DNA from 2 places in the Pseudobutyrivibrio sp. C4 genome. Region 2 is predicted to be linked to the other one. Evidence: predicted binding sites of a transcription regulator. Region 2 holds the regulator's gene; the other holds the start of a gene.

Region 1 (11,731 bases), on a different contig from region 2:
GGAGAGGCAGTTGCAATGGTTCACTGCAACAACTGTACATCCGATTTAAATGCGTGGGTTGGAATCTTCAAAGAGTTCGCAGATGCATTTGGAATGGATGTTTCAATGAACGATATTTATGGAACACTTTATCGCAAGGCTCTTACAGAAGATGCAAACTGCGGTGGTGTTGTTTCATTCAACTATTTTGGTGGCGAGCCTGTTGTTAATGTAAACGAAGGTCGTCCAATGGTAGTAAGACAGCCAGATGCCAAGTTTAGTCTTGCAAACTTCATGCGCTCAAATCTTTACGGAGCACTTGGCGTATTAAAGATTGGTAATGATATTCTTCTTAAGGAAGAGCATGTGCCTATCAAGTCTATTACAGGCCATGGCGGATTCTTCAAGACAAAGGGTGTTGGCCAGTCTGTTCTTGCAGCAGCACTCAACGCACCTATCACTGTAATGGCTACAGCAGGCGAAGGTGGTGCCTGGGGTATGGCTGTTCTTGCAAATTATCTTCTTCGCGAAGACAAGAGCAAGAAGTTACAGGATTACCTTGATGAAAACGTATTTGCAGGTCAGGAATCTACAACAATGGAGCCAGATGCTGATATGGTAAAGGGTTACGATGAGTGGATGGTTGACTACCGCAAGGCACTTAAGGCTGAGGCATGTGCAGTGGAGGAATGGAGATAATGTTAGAAGAATTAAAAAAGCAGGTTTATGAGGCTAATATGGAGTTGCCAAAACGCGGGCTTGTTACATATACTTGGGGCAATGTTTCTGGAATCGACAGAGAGTCAGGAATATTTGCAATTAAGCCATCAGGTGTAGAATACGACGAGCTTAAGCCAGAGGATATGGTACTTGTAAACCTTAATGGTGAGGTAGTAGAAGGCAAATATAAGCCTAGTTCAGATACTGCTACACATGTTGAGCTTTATAAAAAGTATGAAAACATCGGTGGTGTGGTTCATACACATTCTACATACGCAGTAGCTTGGGCTCAGGCAGGAAGAGACATTCCTTTATATGGAACAACTCATGCAGATTATTTCTGCGGTCCTATTCCATGTACAAGAAACCTTACTCCAGAAGAAATCGATGAGGCATACGAAGTAAACACAGGAAAAGTAATCATCGAAACATTCGAAGAGCGTGGCGTTAACACAAAGTACGTGCCAGGCGTTATCTGCAAGAACCATGGCCCATTCACATGGGGCAAGGATGCAGACCAGGCAGTATACAACGCAGTAGTACTTGAAGAGGTTGCAAAGATGGCACTCTTCACAGAGCAGGTTAACCCAAAGGTTGAGCCAGCTCCAGATTGCATCAGAGATAAGCACTTCAACCGTAAGCACGGAGCAAATGCTTATTACGGACAGAACTAAATAAATATAATTTTGGGACCGCATTGCCAGTAGGTGATGTGGTCCTTTTTCATTGTATAAAATTTAATTGTTGACAAATACCCTATGGGGGTATATTATCGTCTTAACGAAGGGGATACCCCTTGGGGGTATACAAAAGGAGTTAAATATGGGAAATAAGGAAGAATTAATAGAGGAAACTTGCGAATGCTGCTGCTCTGGCAAGCACAAAAGTCGCGAGGATAAAGAATTTAAGGATTTGATGAATCGCCTGAAAAGAATTGAGGGACAGGTTCGCGGGGTGGAAAGTATGCTTGAGAAGGATGCATATTGCACAGATATTCTCATGCAGGTTTCTGCCATCACATCAGCTCTTAACAGCTTCAACAAGGTGCTGCTTGCAAATCATGTAAAGACATGCGTTGCAGACAACATCCGCAATGGTGATGAAGAGGTGGTAGACGAGCTTGTAACGGTTCTTCAAAAACTAATGAAATAAGGATGGTGTTATATGGAACAATATAATGTGACAGGCATGAGCTGCGCGGCATGTCAGGCTAGGGTGGAAAAAGCTGTATCCGCAGTTCCTGGCGTGGACAGTTGTGCAGTTAGCCTTCTAACGAATTCAATGGGAGTTGAGGGAAATGCAGACTCTGCTGAAATCATAAAGGCTATCGAGAATGCGGGCTATGGTGCCAGCTTAAAGGCAGATGGTTCTGCAGGAGCAAATGCTTCAGTGCCAAATTATGATAATGAGCTTGCTGACACAGAGACTCCAAAGATTAGAAATAGGCTGATCGCTTCAGTGATACTACTGATTCCTCTTATGTATGTGTCGATGGGGCACATGCTTTGGGATTGGCCACTGCCAGGTTTTTTGGATGGAAATCATATTGCCATGGGATTGTACGAAATGCTTCTTACAATCGCGATTATGATTATCAATCAAAAGTTTTTTGTCAGCGGATTTAGAGGGCTCATTCATGGCGCACCTAATATGGACACTCTTGTGGCCCTTGGTGCAACAGCATCATTTGGCTACAGTGTATTTGCTTTATTTGCAATGACATCAGCTATGGTTGCTGGTGATATGGACAAAGTCATGGAATATATGATGGAGTTCTATTTCGAATCAGCGGCTATGATTCTTACACTGATTACAGTTGGCAAGTTACTGGAATCTATTTCAAAGGGAAGAACAACCAATGCCCTGAAGGATTTGATGAAGCTTGCAGCTAAGACTGCAGTTGTATTAAAGGATGGAGTGGAAACAGAAGTCCCTATTGAGCAGGTCAAAATCGGTGACAGATTTGTTGTAAAGCCTGGGGACAATATTCCGGTGGATGGAATTGTTGTGGATGGTAGCAGTGCAGTAAATGAATCTGCCCTTACAGGTGAAAGCATTCCTGTAGATAAGTCGGTTGGTGATTCAGTTTCAGCAGCTACAAGCAATGAAAGCGGATATATGGTATGCGAAGCCACAAGAGTTGGAAAGGACACAACCCTTTCTCAGATTATTCAGATGGTTAGTGATGCGGCAGCTACAAAGGCTCCAATTGCTAAAATCGCGGACAAGGTTTCGGGAGTATTTGTTCCAACAGTTATCGTAATTGCGATAATCACATTTATAGTGTGGATGCTTGTTGGACAGCCTGTGGGCTATGCGTTGGCAAGAGCGATTTCTGTTCTTGTAATCAGCTGCCCATGTGCTCTTGGTCTTGCTACGCCGGTTGCCATTATGGTAGGAAATGGCATGGGTGCCAAGAATGGCATCATGTTCAAGACAGCTGTTTCTTTGGAAGAAACAGGAAAGGTGCAGATTGTCGCCCTTGATAAAACAGGTACAATCACAAAAGGTGAACCAAAGGTGGTTGGTATCTTTGAAGCCGAGGATGTGGATGATGTAGATCTTCTTCGAGTAGCCTTCGCAGTAGAAAATAAATCAGAGCATCCGCTAGCTAAAGCCATTGTAGAAAATGGCCTGGAAAATGGCATGGAGCCAGCTGAGGTTACAGACTTTAAGGTTCTATCTGGAAATGGGATCACAGCTATTTTGGATGGAGAGGAAGTCTATGGAGGTAACCTAGAGCTTATCAAGCAGCATGCTAATGTTGGTTCTGAAATAGTAGAGCTTGCAGATAGATTAGCTGAAAAGGGCGAGACTCCATTATTCTTTGCCAAGAATGGCAAGTATCTTGGAATCATATCAGTTGCAGATGTTATAAAGGAAGATTCGCCAGAGGCTATCGCACATCTTAAGAATCTTGGCATCCACGTGGTAATGCTTACTGGTGACAATGAAAAGACTGCAGCAGCTATTGCAGCTGAGGCAGGTGTGGATGAAGTTGTTGCAGGAGTGAAGCCAGATGGTAAAGAGGAAGTAATCCGAGCATTGCAGCAGTATGGCAAGGTTGCCATGGTAGGAGATGGAATCAATGATGCACCGGCACTTACTCGTGCAGATATGGGAATTGCCATTGGTGCAGGTACAGATGTTGCTATCGATGCGGCAGATGTAGTTCTTATGAAGAGCAGACTTTCTGATGTTGCAGCAGCAATCAGACTTAGCCGCGCGACTTTAACAAATATTCACGAGAATCTATTCTGGGCATTCTTCTACAATGTTATTGGAATACCACTTGCAGCAGGCGCATATATACATGCATTCGGCTGGACTCTGAATCCAATGTTTGGTGCAGCAGCTATGAGCTTATCAAGCTTCTGCGTTGTAACAAATGCATTGCGTTTAAATCTATTTAAAATGCACGACCACACTAGAGACAAGGCATTAAAGAACTCAGTTGGCCATGAAAAATTATTAGTAAACAGCCAGCATTCAAAAGCTGGAGAAATAAAGGAGGACAAATCAACAATGGAAATTACAGTTAATGGAATGATGTGCGCTCACTGCGAAGCACATGTAAAGGAAGCACTTGAGAAAATCAACGGAGTAGACGAGGCTACAGCAAACCACGAGGCAAACCTTGTTACACTTAAGACATCAGCAGATGTTGCTGAGGCAGATCTTAAGGCTGCAGTAGAAGCCGCAGGCTACGAATTTGTAGGAATTAAATAGCAATTAAATGTAGTTGCAAATTGTATAATGCGAGACCAGACTTGCGTCTGGTCTCTTTTATGTTTCAAACTGCTAGACACATCATATCTGCCAAGTTATTTCAGTCAAGGGCAAGCCTTCGGAGCTACGCTCCCTTGACTTCATAACTTTTGGCAGATAAATGTTAGTCAAGCAGGTTTGAAAAACTTGGACTGTGGCGAAGCCACAAGTCATCACTGGGGGCTACTGCCTAGAATAAAAAATAAGAAATAGGCAGTAGTTTTCAAGGGCAGTGTGGCGTAACTAGACGACATTCTTATTGCTAAGTTGATTAGTTTTTAGCATACAAAAGTATTTCGATCGTATCTGTCCTGAAATACCAAAAAGGCTACTGCCTAATCTAGCAAAATCTAGTTTAGGCAGTAGTCTCTTAAAAAGTTATGCCACACTAAGGATTTTTTTCTTAAGGCATTAGAAATGTCAGATAAATTATAAACAAAATATTAAATAATTATAAATTATTAGCACTCGCACTTGACGAGTGCTAATTTTAGGTTTATAACATAATCACAAAGAGGAACAAAAGAAGTTCTTCTTTAACCACATTAACAATCAGGCTCAAAGAAGCCCGTAAATAAAAGGAGGTAAGTATTATGTTAATGCCTAGTATTTTATCAAATGATTTTATGGATGATTTCTTTGGAGTACCACGTGTCACAGGATTTGGAAGAAATTTCGACAATGACTTCTCAAGAATGATGACTACAGATGTAAAAGAAACCGAAAACGGTTATCAAGTAGATATGAATCTTCCAGGATTCTCCAAGGAAGATATCAAAGCTGAGTTGAAAGATGGATATCTTACAATCAAAGCTGAAACAAATCAGAACAACGACAGTCAGGACGATGATGGCAACTACATCCGCCGTGAGCGCTACACTGGCTCTTGCAGCAGAAGCTTCTATGTAGGTGATAACATCACACAGGAAGATATTCATGCAGCATTCAAGGATGGAGTTCTTACTTTAAGCGTTCCTAAGAAGGAAGAAATTCCTCAGAAAGATGAAACAAAATACATAGCTATTGAAGGATAACTTGTTTAACTCAAGCTCAAATCATTCAATGTGGCGTAACTTTATCAAAAGCTCTAAAAGGCTACTATCTAAAATAGATTTTCTAGATTAGATAGTAGTCTTTTTACTGTTTTGAGGCAGTTCAAAGAAAAACACTTTCGCAAGCCAAAGACTAATCAACTCAGCACTAGCATATGTGGTCTAGTTACGCCACACTGACCTCAAAAGCTACTGCCTATTTCTTATTTTTCATCCTAGGCAGTAGCCCCCCAATGCTGACCAGAGGCTTTGCCACATATGATGTGACCTAGCCTTACTTACATTAAACATTAAAACATATTAAACTTGTATAAACCCCAATATTTAATTTTAGTATAATTTAATAAAGTTCTTACAACATTTTGTAGGGGTATATACAGATGGCACTATATGTGCTATTATGCTTTAAAAGGGGAGATTATAATTATGGAAACAACAGATGTTTTATTCAGGACGCATTTAAATTATCATATTGAAGCTAATAGCGATGAGGAGCAAGTCCGGCGAGTTACACGGGACGAAATCGAAAACATTGACCTACATCGCTGTACTTTCTCTGACTTCAAAACTTTTCTTACTTACATTCGAGACAATTACCCAGATTATTATTTTAGTGATGCTGCTATCGATGCAGTTAAGCCAACAGGCTTTAATGAAAATGAAAAATATGATTTTGTATCTTTGACAGACTATGCAAAGCATACAGCCATCACTATTGGCAATATGACTTTATTTAACGAGCTGCAAAAGCTGGCTAGTGCTATAGAACTTAGCAATATAAATCAATACGATTTTGATCCTCAGCCACCAGTATATGAAGAATTAGGTAGCTGTGTAGTCGGTGGAGCCAATATTGATGCATATAAACTGACTGCATATTTCCATGAAAGCAGTACAAAAGAAAGGCCAATTGTTGCAGTTCGTTCATATTCCATCAGTACAAAAACTTATTTGCTGAATCCGGATATCATAGATATATATTCTATCTACAAGCCTAATGCTACATTGATGGAGGCCTTTGCTTACATGTGTTACGAAGATTATCGTCTTCATCGTACATATCAGTCTTTCGACAATCTTCTGATTAGCGGTCTTGTTGACGTGGAAGGGTTAGAAGATATGTATTCAATCCATTACAATCTAAATGCTTTTGATAGACAAAACTAAAGAAATCTAAAATAATTATTAATTATTAGCACTCGGACTTGTCGAGTGCTAATTTTTGTGTTAGAACATAATTACAAGATAAATAACGGGTGGAGGTGAGATTATGAACATCCAAAAATTTACACAAAAATCAATCGAAGCAATTAATGCATGCGAAAAAATAGCCATGGATTATGGCAATCAGGAGATAGAGCAGGAGCATTTGCTGATGGCGCTGCTACGCCAGGAAAATGGATTGATTCCATCATTGATTAGCAAGATGGACATAGATGTGGAACAATTCAAAAATGCTGTAGATGCAGCACTTCAAGCCAGAGTAAAGGTGCAGGGTGGAGACCTTAGAGTAGGTCAGCATCTCAATTATGTTCTTACTTATGCTGAGGACGAAGCTAAATCAATGCGTGATAGCTACGTCTCAGTTGAGCATTTGATGCTTGCTATGATTAAAAAGCCAAGCACACCTATCAAGAATATTTTCAAGGCATTCAATATTACAAGGGATTCATTCCTTGCAGTGCTTGCAACTGTCAGAGGAAACCAAACCGTAAATACGGATAATCCAGAAGCAACCTATGACACACTTGAAAAATATGGATACGATTTGGTAGAAAGAGCTAGAGATAATAAGCTTGATCCTGTAATCGGCCGTGATGAAGAAATCAGAAATGTCATCAGAATTCTTAGCCGTAAGACAAAGAATAATCCAGTTCTTATTGGCGAGCCTGGTGTTGGTAAGACAGCAGTTGTAGAGGGCTTGGCTCAGCGTATTGTTAGAGGCGATGTGCCTGAAGCACTTAAGAATAAAAAGGTTTTTTCACTTGAGATTGGCTCAATGATTGCAGGTGCCAAATACCAGGGTGAGTTTGAGGAAAGGTTGAAAGCTGTTCTTGATGAGATTAAAAACTCTGATGGAGAAATCATTCTTTTCATAGATGAGCTTCATACAATTATTGGCGCTGGTAAAAATGGCAATGGTGGTCTTGATGCAGGAAACATGCTTAAGCCAATGCTTGCTCGTGGCGAGCTTCATTGTATCGGTGCCACAACCCTTGATGAATACCGTGAGTACATTGAAAAAGATGCTGCTCTTGAAAGACGTTTCCAGCCTGTAATGGTTGACGAGCCAACAGTTGAAGACACAATCTCTATTCTTAGAGGACTTAAGGAACGCTACGAAGTATTCCATGGAGTAAAGATTACCGATGGTGCATTAGTTAGCGCAGCAACACTTTCTAACAGATACATTTCCGATAGATTCCTTCCAGATAAGGCTATCGACCTTGTGGATGAGGCTTGTGCACTTATTAAGACAGAGCTAGATTCCATGCCAGCTGAAATGGATGAGATGAATCGAAGGGTAATGCAGTTGGAAATCGAGGAGGCTGCTCTTAAGAAAGAAACAGACAGATTATCACAAGATAGACTTGCTGATTTACAAAAAGAATTGTCAGAGCTTCGTGATGAATACAACACAAAGAAGGCTGCATGGGACAACGAGAAAAAGCTTGTTGAGGATGTAGCTAAAATCAAAGAAGAGCTTGATGATGTGCAGGGCCAGATAAAGGTTGCACAGCAAAAATATGATTTGGAAGAGGCTGCAAAGCTTCAATATGGTAAACTTCCAGAGCTTGAGGCAAGACTTGCAGAAGCAGAAGAAAAGCTTAAAGCTAGAGATACAGGCTTGGTTCATGAAAATGTTTCAGAGGAAGAAATTGCAAGAATTATTTCAAGATGGACAGGCATTCCTGTAGCAAAGCTTAATGAAACAGAGCGCAGCAAGACTCTTCATCTTGATGAGAAATTGCACAAACGAGTTATGGGACAGGATGAGGCTGTAAAGCTTGTGTCAGAAGCTATAATTCGTTCAAAGGCAGGAATAAAGGACCCAAGCAAGCCAATTGGATCATTCCTTTTCCTTGGTCCTACAGGTGTTGGTAAAACAGAGCTTGCAAAGACATTAGCTCAGGCACTATTTGACGATGAAAACGCTATGGTTCGTCTTGATATGTCGGAGTACATGGAAAAGTTTAGCGTCAGCAGACTTATAGGAGCACCTCCAGGATATGTAGGATATGACGAGGGCGGTCAGCTTACTGAGGCAGTTCGCCGTAAGCCATATTCGGTAGTGCTTTTTGATGAAGTAGAAAAAGCACATCCAGATGTATTCAATGTTTTATTGCAGGTACTTGATGATGGCCGAATCACCGATTCACAAGGCCGTACAGTTGATTTCAAAAATACAATTATTATTTTAACCAGCAACATCGGTTCTCAGTATTTGCTTGAGGGCATCGATGAAAATACTGGTGAAATCACCCAAGCGACAAATGATTTGGTAATGAATGATTTGAGAAATTCATTTAGACCAGAGTTTTTAAATCGACTGGACGAAATCATCATGTTTAAGCCACTTACAAAGAGCAACATCGGCGGAATTGTAGATTTGATTATGGCTGAGTTGAATGGTAGACTTGAAGACAGACAGCTAAAAATCGAACTTACTCCAGCAGCAAAGCAGTTCGTCATTGATCAGGGCTACGACCCTGTATATGGCGCTCGTCCTCTTCGCAGATATATTCAGAAAAATGTGGAGACTATGGCAGCTAAAATCATACTTGCAGGAGACATAAGCGAAGGTTCAACTATCACAATTGATTCAGATGGAACCAAGCTGTTTAGTTAAGACACAGGAGGATAATGTATTATGTCATTTCAAACTTTCATGTTTAAGTATATGGCAGCAAAGGGGGACAAAAAGAGGGATTCTACATTGACAGTACCAGATGATATCGAGCTTGAAACAAACATCAACTACCTTGGGAATAGCGATAAATACAACCTTTTAGATGTTTATTTCAAGAAGGGCACAAATGAAATTCAACCAACAATTGTCAGTATTCATGGCGGTGGATATATCTACGGCACAAAGGAGATTTACAAACACTATTGTGTATATCTTGCAGGCCTTGGATTCACAGTTGTGAATTTCAACTATCATTTGGCACCTAAGGCTAAGTTCCCATCTCAGCTTAGTGAAATCAATCAAGTGATGCAGTGGATGGTGAAAAATGCAGCCCAGTACAATATCGATATTAATAATGTATTTTTGGTAGGCGATTCTGCTGGAGCACAGATGTGCAGCCATTATGCAGCTATCTTCACAAATCCAGAGTATGAAAAGCTATTTCCATTCAGTACTCCACAGGAAATAAAGGTTAGGGCTATTGCTCTCAATTGTGGAATGTATAAATTTGGCCTTGAAGCAGGTGGAAAGGGAAATGAAAAATTTACTCAGGATTTGTACAACATGTATGTTGGAAGAGACGATGATGAAGTAAAGAAACAGCTTGATGTGTTAGGTCACATTACTGAAAACTTCCCACCAGCTTATGTTATGACATCCTACTATGATTTCCTGAAGGACAATGCAGAGCCTATGTACAATTTTCTTAAGGACAAGGGGATTGATACAGAATGGAAGCTTTATGGAACGGAAGGTCAGGAATACATGGGACATGTGTGCCATGTCAATATGAATCTTGAAGAGGCAAAACAAATCAACCAGGATGAGGTTGCTTTCTTCAAAAAATATATAAAATAAAGGATTCCACTTATTTAGTGGAATCCCTGTATATAACATCAGTTTCGATGTATGTTTTCTTATATGGCATAAGAGGATTTGCAATTCTAGAAAGAAGAATTTCTGCAGCTGTGTAACCCATAGAACTGCTATGGATTTTAACGGTTGTGAGGCTTGGCTCTAAAAGGGCTGCCTCAGGGGCATCATCAAAGCCACACACCTTTACATCTGCAGGAGCATCCTTGCCTAATAATCTAAGAGCCTTTAAAACCGACATTGCCAAGAAGTCGTTAGCACAGAAGAACAAATCTGGCATGGTTTTAAGGGCTTTTATTTGTTCACTAAGCCATATAACATCTGAATATGGGCAACTGTCATCCTCTAATATGCAGTTTGCTGTATCTATATTTATTCCTCTATCTGCAAGAACAGACACGTATGCTTGCCATCTCTCAAAGAATGATTGGCAGTGGAAACGGTCACCTACGAAAGAGATATTCTTGCAGTCTTTTTTAATCAGAGTATCAAGCATGTGATAAGAGCTTGATAGATTTTCCATATATAAAACATCTGCATTGATATCGCAGCGATGGGATATAGGGCTATCTATGAATAGAAGAGGTATGTTTTGCTTGCACAAGAACTCGCTGTACTTTTCAGAAAATAGCTCTATACATAGAATACCGGCAATATTATCAATGTTGAGATTGCTAGGGAAACATAGATTGTCTATTTCATAATCTCTGATAATGTTGATGGTTAATTTGTAGCCAAGGCTATCGATTTTGTGCTGGAATGCTTCTAAAAGCTTGGTTCCAGAGTGAGAATAGCCAGGGAAGGAATGAGTAAATAGCGCAATTTCAGTTTTTCCATCTGAAGCAGGTACATTTGCACTCACTGCACCATTGTATATGGCTCTTGAATCAGGCATACTAAATTGCTTATATCCCATTGAAATGGCAGTTTGGCATATCTGATTTCGTGTTTCTTCTGAAACATTTCCTGTATTATTAAGGGCTCTTGAAACAGTATTTCGTGACAATCCAAGAGCGTCTGCAATTTCTTGTAAAGTAACCCTTTTACTCATAATAGTCTCCTAAATCTAATCTAATATCAATCATACTTGAAGGTGATAAATGTGTCAATTGTAACATTTTGAAATAGTCTAGTATGTAAATTCTAACAAAATGGATGGTGCATTTAATTACATTTGCACAAAAATATGTTACTTTTGCAAAGCATTATTGATTTATATGCACCATGAATGTAAAATTTATGGTGCAAGATATAGTGCAAATGCACCTTAGGGAGGTAATATGAGAAAAGCAGCAGTAGTGACATTGGCCGGTATCATGGCAATTAATATGATTGGATGCGGCAATCAAACAGTAGAGGCAGAGGAAGAAAAGTACATGGGAGAAGAATATGAAAACTACGAATTGTTCCCAGCATCGGTAGAAGGGTT
Region 2 (11,731 bases):
CCGGAAAGAATGCAGGTATGTCAGTGCGCTGCCCTGTATTAATAATCATTTATTATCCTTTATAGATCGTCGATAGCGTCCTTTATTTTATCAGCAAAGCCCTTCTTCTTTTTCTCAGCCTTTACTGACTTTGGACCGCCAACTGTTGTGTTGCCTGTAAGCTCATCGAACTTGCGAAGTGCTTCCTTAGCTTCCTTAGAAAGTCCTGTAGGAACCTGTACAACAAGTGTAACATACTGGTCACCACGAACATTTCTATTTCTAAGTGAAGGAATACCCTTTCCACGAAGTCTGATTGTTGTATCAGTCTGTGTACCAGGCTTAACCTCGTATGATACCTTGCCGTCGAGAGTATCAATGATAACCTCTCCACCAAGAGTAGCCTGCGCAAATGAAATAGGTGCTGATGAGTATACATCCATATCTCTACGCTGGAAAATAGGATGATTTTTAACGATTACTTCTACAAGTAAATCACCTCTAGGGCCACCATTTCTACCTGGCTCACCCTTCTCACGAATACGAACGCTCTGTCCGTTGTCGATACCAGCTGGAATAGAAACAGAAATCTTCTTCTTGCGAGCAACATATCCAGTACCATTACAATCAGGACATGGAGTATCAATAACCTCACCTGTTCCCTGACAATCAGGACATGTTGTAACATTCTGAACCATACCAAAGAGTGATTGCTGAGACATCATTACACGTCCCTTACCACCACACTTTGTACATGTACGCTTGCTTGTACCAGGCTTTGCGCCTGTGCCATGACAAGCTGCACACTCATCCTTAAGAACGATTTCAAGCTCTTTCTCACAACCGAAAGCTGCTTCTTCAAAAGTGATATGCACTGCTGCTCTAAGGTTGGCACCACGCATTGGACCATTTGAAGCACGGCCACCGCCGCCTCCAAAGAAGCTACCAAAGATGTCGCCAAAGATATCGCCGAAGTCCATACCAGAGAAATCAAAGCCACCAGCTCCGCCACCGCCGTTTTCGAATGCTGCGTGACCAAACTGATCATACTGACGTCTCTTGTCTGCATCAGAAAGAACAGCATATGCTTCAGAAGCTTCTTTGAATTTCTTCTCAGCTTCTGCATCACCTGGATTCATATCAGGGTGATACTTCTTAGCAAGCTTTCTATATGCACTTTTGATCTCACTATCTGAGGCTGTCTTAGAAACTCCAAGCACCTCATAGTAATCACGTTTTTGTTCTGCCATTTTTATCAATCCTTTATTACACTATAAGCTCCCCCGAAGGGGAGCTATTATTTATTATTTAGACTTCTTTGAAGTCAGCGTCTACGACATCGTCGTTTGCTGGACCTGACTGTGCACCTGCACCAGCGCCTGCGCCTGTGAACTGGCTCATATCTGGGCCTGCACCAGCTGCTCCCTGAGCTGCCTGTGACTGCTCATACATCTTTGCAAATACCTTCTGAGCTGACTCTGTAAGCTTCTCCTGAGCTGCCTTAAGCTCACCAATCTGTGAATCGCTCATCTCCTCTGGAGTCTGGTACTGATCAAGAAGCTTCTGAGCGGCTTCGATGTCAGCCTCAACTGCTGCCTTGTCAGCTGCATCAATCTTATCACCTACTTCATCAAGAGCCTTCTTTGTCTGGAATACAAAGCTCTCAACATCGTTTCTTGTATCAACAGCTTCCTTACGCTTCTTATCCTGAGCCTCATACTCCTGAGCCTCTTTAACTGCCTTATCGATATCCTCATCAGACATGTTAGAACCAGCTGTAATTGTGATGTGCTGCTCCTTACCTGTTCCAAGATCCTTAGCAGATACGTTTACAATACCGTTTGCATCAATATCGAATGTAACCTCGATCTGTGGTACACCTCTCATTGCTGGTGGGATACCATCAAGTCTGAACTGTCCAAGTGACTTGTTATCCTTAGCGAACTGACGCTCACCCTGTACAACGTTGATATCAACTGCTGTCTGATTATCAGCTGCTGTAGAGAAAATCTGGCTCTTCTTTGTAGGGATAGTTGTGTTTCTCTCGATAAGTCTTGTAGCAATACCACCCATTGTCTCGATTGAAAGTGAAAGTGGTGTTACATCAAGAAGAAGGATATCGCCTGCACCGGCATCACCAGCGAGCTTACCACCCTGGATTGAAGCACCGATAGCTACACACTCATCTGGGTTAAGAGTCTTGCTTGGCTCGTGACCTGTAAGAGCCTTTACCTTATCCTGAACTGCTGGGATTCTTGTAGAACCACCAACAAGAAGTACCTTTGAAAGGTCTGAAGCGTTAAGACCAGCATCCTTAAGTGCCTGGTTAACAGGACCTGCTGTAGCTTCTACTAAATCATGTGTTAATTCATCAAACTTAGCACGTGTAAGGTTCATATCAAAGTGCTTTGGACCTTCTGCTGTAGCTGTGATGAATGGAAGGTTGATGTTTGTAGTTGTAGCAGATGAAAGCTCTTTCTTAGCCTTCTCAGCTGCTTCCTTAAGTCTCTGAAGTGCCATCTTATCTGTTGAAAGATCTACGCCCTCAGCTGCCTTAAACTCTGCAAGCATCCAATCTGTAATCTTCTGATCGAAATCATCACCACCAAGTCTGTTGTTACCAGCTGTAGCAAGTACTTCGATAACGCCATCACCGATTTCAATGATAGATACATCAAATGTACCACCACCAAGATCGTATACCATAATCTTCTGCTCCTGCTCGTTATCAAGACCATAAGCAAGTGCAGCTGCTGTAGGCTCGTTGATGATACGCTTTACATCAAGACCTGCAATCTTACCAGCATCCTTTGTAGCCTGACGCTGAGCATCGTTGAAGTAAGCTGGAACTGTGATAACTGCCTCTGAAACTGTCTCACCAAGGTAGTTCTCAGCATCACTCTTAAGCTTCTGAAGAATCATAGCTGAAATCTGCTGTGGGCTGTACTTCTTATCGTCGATGATACGACCATTGTCTGTACCCATATCTCTCTTAATTGAAGAGATTGTCTTTTCTGCATTTGTAACAGCCTGACGCTTTGCTGGCTCACCAACAAGTCTCTCACCTGTCTTTGTAAATGCTACGATAGATGGTGTTGTTCTAGCACCTTCTGTATTTGCGATAACGGTAGGCTTTCCACCTTCCATAACAGCAACACAGCTGTTAGTTGTTCCTAAATCGATACCAATAATCTTTCCCATGATTTATATCCTCCTAAATTACTTAATTTGCAACCTTAACCATTGAATGACGAACTACTGAATCGTTGTACATGTAGCCCTTTTGGAATTCTTCTACGACGATGTTCTCGCCAACTTCCTCATCCTCAACATGCATTACTGCATTGTGGAAATCAGGATTGAATTCCTTTCCTACAGCCTCGATAGGCTTAACACCTGCTTCCTCGAGAGTTGTAAGTAACTGCTTGTATATCATGAGCATTCCATCAGCAAATGGATCTGCTCCCTCCTCAACTGTAGCAAGACCTCTTTCGAAGTTATCAACTACAGGAAGAACCTTTTCAATGATGGCCTTTGCGCCATTTCCAAACATCTGAGCCTTTTCCTGCTCTGTACGACGACGGAAGTTTTCGAATTCTGCCATCTGACGAGTAACTCTATCAGTAAGCTGCTCTATCTGCTCATCACGCTTATCTTTTTTCTTTTCTTTTTTCTTGAATGGCTTCTTGCCATCCTTTTCCTCTTTTGAAGATTCTTCTGAAGTGTTTTCCTCAGAAGCTTCTGTCACTTCAGCTTCGGCTTCTTCAGCCATCGCTTCCGCATTTTCCATAGCTTCTTTAACTGCTTCTTCAGTAGAGAACTCTTCCATTTTTTCTTTATTCTCTGCCACGAATTTACATCTCCTTAATTTCTTTTATCCTTTATTTCTGTCAGCTTCCTGTTTCAGTAATTTATCTAGCTGACCTTTAAGACTTTTTATATTGTCAACAACATTTTCGTAGTCCATACGCTTTGGACCAACGATACCAATTGTACCTTTGACTCCATCGCCAAGCTCGTATGTTGCTGTAACAATCGAACAATCCTTCATAGTTGATATTGGAGATTCGTCTCCGATATATACCTGAATTCCTGTGCTCTCATTTTCACTTGAGCTATCATTAAGAAGCTCTATAAGTGATTGTTTTTCTTCGAATGTATCTAATAATTCAGAAGCCTTCTTTGAATCTGCAAGCTCTGGATACTTGAAGATGTTGGTAGCACCTGAAGTATAAACCTGTAAATCATCGCCTTCAGTGATTGTCTCTGCTACGGTATCGAGTACCTGCTCTACAATCTCATCATGGATACCTGCCTGCTCCTTTAATCTGGATATAACTGCCAGATTAATCTGGTCAACTGTCAGGCCGTTAAGATTTGTGTTAAGAAGCATGTTAAGCTTTAACATTGTTTCATTATCAAGTGGCTTATCCACATTAATGATTTTGTTCTTAACGATGTTGCCATCCATGACAACTACTGAAAGTACCTGGTGTTCATCAACAGCTGAAAGCTGAACGAACTTTAATCTATTTGAAACAACTGAAGGAGCTGAAACTAATGTGGCATACTGGGTATTGTTTGCAAGTGTTTTTGCTACATTCTTGAGAAGGCTTTCCATCTTTTCAGTCTTCTCAATCATCCACTCCTGCATGTCAGCAACTTCTTTGTCCTTCTCAGCTATCAGGTTGTTTACGTAGAATCTGTAACCTTTATCTGAAGGAATACGACCTGCCGATGTATGTGGCTGAACTATATAGCCTAAATCCTCAAGATCTGACATCTCGTTTCGGATGGTAGCTGAACTAAGATTCAAATCAGTGTATTTTGATATTGTTCTTGAACCAACTGGCTCACCAGTTTCAAGGTAATTCTTAATGATTGCATTTAAGATTTTAACTTTTCTCTCATCTAGTTCGATATCAGCCATACATTCACCTCACTCCCACTCAGTTTTATGTTGTTAGCACTCATCTGATTGGAGTGCTAATCATTTTCTGATGTTAATTTACACCTAGGGTCCCCTTTTGTCAACCGCCTTAAGATATTTTTTATACTTTCTTTATTAATGTTATATAATTGTTATTTTTCCTAAGCTTTGGTAATATATGAGGGCAATCATTTTTGTAAATATCATCGTTTTTTGCAAAAATAATTACATTAATATAGAGGTGTTTTATGGATCAAAGTAAAATCAGAAATTTTTGCATTGTTGCACATATCGATCACGGCAAATCAACCCTTGCCGATCGTATCATACAGATGACTGGCACTCTTACTGAGCGTGAAATGCAAGCCCAGGTCCTTGATAACATGGATTTGGAGCGTGAGCGTGGAATCACAATCAAATCACAGGCTGTACGAATCATTTATAAAGCCGATGATGGAAATGAATACATTTTCAATCTTATTGATACACCAGGTCACGTGGATTTTAATTACGAAGTTTCTCGTTCTCTCGCTGCTTGCGATGGTGCGATTCTCGTTGTTGATGCAGCTCAAGGTATTGAAGCGCAGACTCTTGCCAATGTTTACCTTGCACTTGATCACGATTTGGATGTTATTCCTGTCATCAACAAAATCGATTTGCCATCTGCAGATCCTGAACGAGTAATCGAAGAAATTGAAGATGTCATTGGTCTTGAGGCACAGGATGCTCCACAGATTTCTGCCAAGACTGGTCTTAATATACATGATGTTCTAGAAGCAATAGTTAATCAATTGCCACCACCATCAGGGGATGTTAACGCACCTCTTCAGGCACTGATTTTCGATTCACTGTATGACCCTTACAAGGGCGTTATCGTATTTTGTCGAGTAAAAGAAGGCACATTAAAGGTTGGCGACAGCGTCAAAATGATGGCTACTGGTGCAGAATTTGATGTTGTAGAAGTAGGCTACTTCGGTGCCGGTCAGTTCATTCCTTGCGATGAACTCCCAGCTGGAATGGTAGGTTATATGACTGCTTCCATCAAAAACGTTCGCGACACTCGTGTTGGTGATACAATCACTCACGCTGATGCTCCTGCTGCCGCGCCACTTCCAGGATACAAAAAAGTTAATCCTATGGTTTACTGTGGTCTTTATCCTGCAGATGGCGCTAAGTATCCAGATCTTCGTGATGCACTTGAAAAGCTTCAGCTTAATGATGCAGCTTTGCAGTTCGAGCCAGAGACATCAGTTGCACTTGGTTTTGGATTCCGTTGTGGTTTCCTTGGACTTCTTCATTTGGAAATCATCCAGGAGCGTCTCGAGCGAGAATATAATCTAGACCTTGTTACTACTGCTCCAGGCGTAGTTTACAGAGTTTACAAAACAGATGGCACAATGATAGAGCTTACAAACCCAAGTAATCTCCCTGATCCTAGTGAGATTGAATACATGGAAGAGCCAATCGTTGAGGCTGAAATCATGGTTACTAGCGAATACATTGGTGCAATCATGGACCTTTGCCAGGAGCGCCGAGGCCAGTATATTTCAATGGAATACATGGAAGAAACCAGAGCACTTATCAAGTACACTCTTCCACTCAATGAAATTATCTATGATTTCTTTGATGCTCTAAAGAGTCGTTCTAGAGGATACGCTTCATTTGACTATGAAATGAAGGGATACATGAAGTCTGACTTAGTTAAGCTTGATATTCTTATTAATAAAGAAGAAGTTGATGCACTTTCATTCATCGTCTTCTCTGGTACTGCTTACGAGCGTGGACGTAAAATGTGCGAAAAACTTAAAGAAGAGATTCCACGTCACCTTTTCGAAATTCCTATCCAGGCTGCAGTTGGTTCAAAGGTTATTGCCAGGGAAACTGTTAAGGCTATGCGTAAGGACGTTTTAGCAAAATGCTACGGTGGTGATATTTCCCGTAAGAAAAAGCTTCTTGAAAAGCAAAAGGAAGGTAAAAAACGAATGCGTCAGGTTGGCAATGTAGAAATTCCACAGGAAGCCTTCATGAGTGTTCTTAAATTGGACGAGGATTAAAATGACTCCTATCGAACTATATATTCATATACCATTCTGTGTAAAAAAATGTTTATATTGCGACTTCCTTTCAGGAGTGTTTGATGAAAAAATGCAGCGGCGTTATGTCGCTGCTTTGTGCACTGAAATAAAATATATGGCAAGCCAAGTCCACGGTGTTGAAATAGCTACTATTTATGTTGGCGGTGGCACCCCATCTTGGCTTTCTGAGGATTTGATGGATTCAATTATTACCACCGTCAAATCATCCTTTAGAGTCAATCCATTGGCTGAAATATCTGTTGAGTGTAACCCGGGAACATTATCAGCTGAAAAGCTCAATGTATACCGTAGCGTCGGAATCAACAGACTATCCATTGGTCTGCAGTCAGCAAATGACGATGAATTAAAGGAGCTTGGACGAATCCACGACTACAATCGTTTTCTTCACACATTTGATTTAGTTCGAAAGGCAGGTTTTGATAATGTAAATGTGGATATCATGACAGGATTGCCTCACCAGACAGTGGAAAAACTCGAACGTACCCTAAACGCAGTCACTATGCTTCGACCAGAACATATCTCTGCGTACTCTTTGATTATCGAGGAAGGCACTCCATTCTACGATAAATATAAGTTTGATGCTGTTAAGCAGCATGCAGGCATGGAAACCGAGGATTTACCTACCGACGAAGAGTCTTATCATTTGTATAAATACACAATGGACTATCTTGAAAAGAAAGGATATAAACGTTACGAAATCTCCAATTATGCCCGCGGTGGAAAGGTTTGCCACCACAATATTGGCTATTGGGACCGTGTTCCTTATTTAGGACTTGGCCTTGGCGCTGCTACCCTGTATCAAAACAGACGTGCAGACAACATTCGTGACATATACAAATACTGCGAAATTGCCGAGCAAATCGCTGAAGGCAAGGAAATATCTACTGAGCTTTCCTCTCCTTTCTATGACAATGAAGAAACCCTTTCCAAAAAAGAGGCCATGGAAGAATTCATGTTCCTTGGTCTTAGAAAAATCGATGGTGTCAATCGTTCTGACTTCTTTAATATGTTCGGAATTGATATCGAAGCAATATATGGTCCAATCATTACTGCCCTTAGAAACCAGGGATTTATGGACGCAAAAGAAGGTCGTTTGTTCCTTACCGACATAGGAATAGATGTAAGTAATCAGGTTCTTGCCCAGTTTTTATTAGATAAGTAGAAATATTTACATTATTTCAATAAAAATATTCTCAAACTATTGACAACTTGGGATTCATTAACTATTATATTTGAGTATGCGTTGAACTGTCCGTGTCCGGCTACAACGTATTTAATTTGAACATTTTATAATTATACAAATTGGAGGTGTAGCAACACATGGCAAATATTAAGTCTGCTAAGAAGCGTGTTCAGGTAACAGCTATCAGAACAGAGCGTAATAAGGCAATCAGATCAGAGGTTAAGACATACGTTAAGCGTGTTGAGGCTGCTGTAGAGTCTGGAGATAAGGCTGTTGCAGAGGCTGAGCTTAAGGCTGCTATCAAGGTTATCGAGATGGCTGGTTCTAAGGGCGTTTACCACGACAACACAGTTAGCCGTAAGGTATCTCGTCTTTCAAAGCTTGTAAACACACTTGCTTAATTTAAATACGAAATAATAAAAAGCATCGGTCCCGTCAGCCGATGCTTTTTTTTGTTGTTATTTTATTCTTATTCTTCATCTTCTTCAGATTTACTAATCTCTTCTGCTATATCTTCTTTCCAGAACTCTCCTGTTTTAACACGTTTTATACCTGACTGATTGCTCTTTCCTCTAATAGCCTCTATTTGCTTTGTTGCAATATATCTTTGTAGAAAAGCTGCATGGTCTGATGAAATAGTGCATCCACTAAAAACGCCACCATTCTCATCTTCCTTTTGATTGATAATCCTTCCAAAAAACTTTCCTACTTCTCTCTCTCCATCATCTGTATCCTCAAGAAGATGCAGTATGAACTCTCGATTCGGGTCAATTTGAGAACCTAAAGGCTCCACAAAGCCCACACCGCAATATGATAAATCTCGAACGATAACCGAATACGTTATATCGTCCTGCTCTACATCCATTACCTTATCAATATTGATGCGCACTCCACGACGTCGATTATATTTATTTCCCTCTTCTAATAATGGTAATACAACGTGGATTGCACGACCTGATGAAAATGTAAATTTATATATTTTAATATTTTCCCAAATAAAAACACCTTGATCATTCACTACAATCAAATCAAGTTTTGAAACGCTTCCAGTAAAATCTACTTCTCTAACTGAGTTTTGCCACATCTGAATAATATTCTCAATAGGAATGCCCTTATTGCCAAACTTAGTAGTAAACTCTTCTTGCTCCTTTTCATCTAAAACAGCATACTCTGTCGGCAACTCCAACTTTTTATTTTCAAGAGTTGCTTGCACTGAGATGCGCGCCTTTTCTGTCACCTCTGAAATATGTAATTTCGTAATTGTTTTTTCTTTATTCATACTTTAATTTTAGCAAAGAAAAAAGTTCCTGACTACTAAAGAATTACCGGCAATATATGGTTTCTTTCGTAACAAATACTTCACAAAATTTGCATGATTTATCGTACAGTATTATGTATATTTAAAGAGGGAGTATAAAAACGCAATGAGGGCGATAATTTGAAACAATATAATTTTGAACTAGAGAATATATCTCATCTAGAAAATGCACTCGATTCTTTACACAAAGACATCGACAATGATTCATATTCATCTATTCTATTCCATATATATACAAACGGTATCGACAAATCAGAAATAGACATTGTTAAATCTGAGATTCTTGATGCTTTTCCAACTGCGTCTATTGGTGGAACAAGTACAAATGGAGGCATTTGCGATGGCCATCTAGTTGACGAAGGAATGGTTATTTCTGTCTCCGTTTTTGAAAGCACCTCAACTCAGGTCAAATTATTCAATTGCATTCCAGGAAATGAAGACATTGTAGGGAAAAGCATATCAGATTTTATAGATTCAACGGAAAATATCGTAGCAGCAGAATTGCTCATAACACTCAAATCAATTAACAGTCATATTATTTTAAATAATGTAGAAAAGTGTCATAAGGATATTTTCGTATTCGGCGGAGGAAGTGCCGCCGTCACAATATCTGATGAAAATACCTGTGTAATAGATGAGAATGACATCTCTCCTAATGGTGTCCTTGTGATAACCTATTCCGGTCCAGATTTTCATATCGATGTGCACCATGCAATAGGCTGGAAGGCATTAGGCAAGGAATTAAAAGTCACCAAAATAAAGGGCAAACAGCTATTTGAAATCAATAATACCCCTGCCGGCAAAGTATATAGCAAGTACTTGGATATCCAGGCTGACGAAAACTTCTTTTCAAACATACTTGAATTTCCAATAATGTCTCATCAGCATGGCAATGAAGTATTACGATTACCATTTTCATGTAATCACGAAGATAACTCTATTATTCTTGCAGCAGATATCGACCCGGGAACTCCAATCAATCTTTCCTACGGAGACCCTGATGTAATCAAGGAAGACGTAATTGCTCTTATAAAAAAAGTAAAGGCCTTCGCACCACAAGCAATATTCTTGTACAGCTGTGGTGTACGACGACTCTATTGGAAATACCTTATAAACAAGGAAACAGCTCCATTTGCAGCCATCTCTCCAACCTCTGGATTCTACTCAAGCGGAGAGATTATGCGTATGGGAGACCACATCATCGAGCATCATGTCACACTAATAGCAATCGGAATGCGTGAAGGTGAAAAGGCTTTTGTTCAGCCATCATTTAATGGCGACAAAGCTCTGCCTATACCAGAAGAGCAAAAAATGCACAGTCAGGTTTCTATGGTACGTCGTTTGGCCAACTTTATTAACGTCACAGCTGCTGAGCTTCAGGAGGCCAACGAAAAGCTACAAGAGATTGCAGATACTGACGAACTAACAGGATTATATAATCGCAGAATGCTCAACAAGCTTGTTTCAAACGCTATTGATAGAGCGAATAAAAACGGCTTTGATATGATTATCGGTATTGCGGATATTGATAATTTCAAAGAAATAAACGACACCTACGGCCATGTAATGGGTGATAAGGTACTGGTAGAGCTAGCTAAGCAGCTGGATAATGAAGTCGAAAAACTTCCTAGTGGAATTATCGGACGCTGGGGCGGCGAAGAATTCATGTTTATCGCCCCTACATTAAAGCTAGATGATGTTCTATCCAATATTGAAGAAGCCAGAAAACGAGTCTCCAGCATCAAATTTGATGGAATAGACTCTCCTACTATAAGTCTTGGCCTCACTGCTTTCGTTATGGGCGACACTGCCGAATCAGTATTTAAACGAGCTGATGCTGCCTTATACGAAGCCAAGGAAACAGGAAAAAACAAGACATGCGTAAAATAAAATAAAGCCCTGTCCCACACATAGGGACAGGGCCATTTTTATTTACCTGCGTATTTCATAATAATAAGTTCTACTGCAAGCTTTTCATCCAAGCGACCAGTCTTAAACTGCTCCTCAAAATCAGCCGCATCATTTAATAGATTAGTAATTTCCTTTGCAGAAAAATTGTTAGCCAACTGCATTGTTCGTCTGACAGCAAAATCTGGCATTCCAACTTTGCTTGCTATCGTTCCTGCATTGTTGCCATATGCCGACAACTCCTTGATAACCTTCATCTGCCTGAACTGGCGAACTATCATAGTCAGAATTCGCATAGGAGGCTCCTTCGCAGAAAG

What was found. The regulator HrcA, encoded in region 2, represses chaperone genes, less so after heat shock. The targets are predictions, from matches to a motif close to TGTTAGCACTCNNNNNNNNNGAGTGCTAACA.
Region 1: the regulator HrcA is predicted to act here: its motif matches at 6,710-6,740, upstream of clpB (ATP-dependent chaperone ClpB).

What each region holds. Positions count from the first base shown of each region.
Region 1 covers NZ_FOHF01000008.1:76,970-88,700, forward strand. Annotated here, with positions in the region: gene BMY66_RS11860 (xylulokinase) at 1-678, shown strand, start outside; gene BMY66_RS11865 (L-ribulose-5-phosphate 4-epimerase) at 678-1,373, shown strand; gene BMY66_RS11870 (metal-sensing transcriptional repressor) at 1,522-1,851, shown strand; gene BMY66_RS11875 (heavy metal translocating P-type ATPase) at 1,864-4,428, shown strand; gene BMY66_RS11880 (Hsp20/alpha crystallin family protein) at 5,061-5,501, shown strand; gene BMY66_RS11885 (hypothetical protein) at 5,946-6,686, shown strand; gene clpB (ATP-dependent chaperone ClpB) at 6,790-9,369, shown strand; gene BMY66_RS11895 (alpha/beta hydrolase) at 9,391-10,287, shown strand; gene BMY66_RS11900 (LacI family DNA-binding transcriptional regulator) at 10,298-11,353, opposite strand; gene BMY66_RS11905 (glycoside hydrolase family 32 protein) at 11,583-11,731, shown strand, end outside.
Region 2 covers NZ_FOHF01000001.1:561,268-572,998, forward strand. Annotated here, with positions in the region: gene BMY66_RS02715 (DUF1848 domain-containing protein) at 1-49, opposite strand, end outside; gene dnaJ (molecular chaperone DnaJ) at 60-1,229, opposite strand; gene dnaK (molecular chaperone DnaK) at 1,288-3,180, opposite strand; gene grpE (nucleotide exchange factor GrpE) at 3,203-3,808, opposite strand; gene hrcA (heat-inducible transcriptional repressor HrcA) at 3,854-4,909, opposite strand; gene lepA (translation elongation factor 4) at 5,158-6,963, shown strand; gene hemW (radical SAM family heme chaperone HemW) at 6,965-8,167, shown strand; gene rpsT (30S ribosomal protein S20) at 8,326-8,589, shown strand; gene BMY66_RS02755 (PilZ domain-containing protein) at 8,658-9,467, opposite strand; gene BMY66_RS02760 (sensor domain-containing diguanylate cyclase) at 9,627-11,396, shown strand; gene holA (DNA polymerase III subunit delta) at 11,435-11,731, opposite strand, start outside.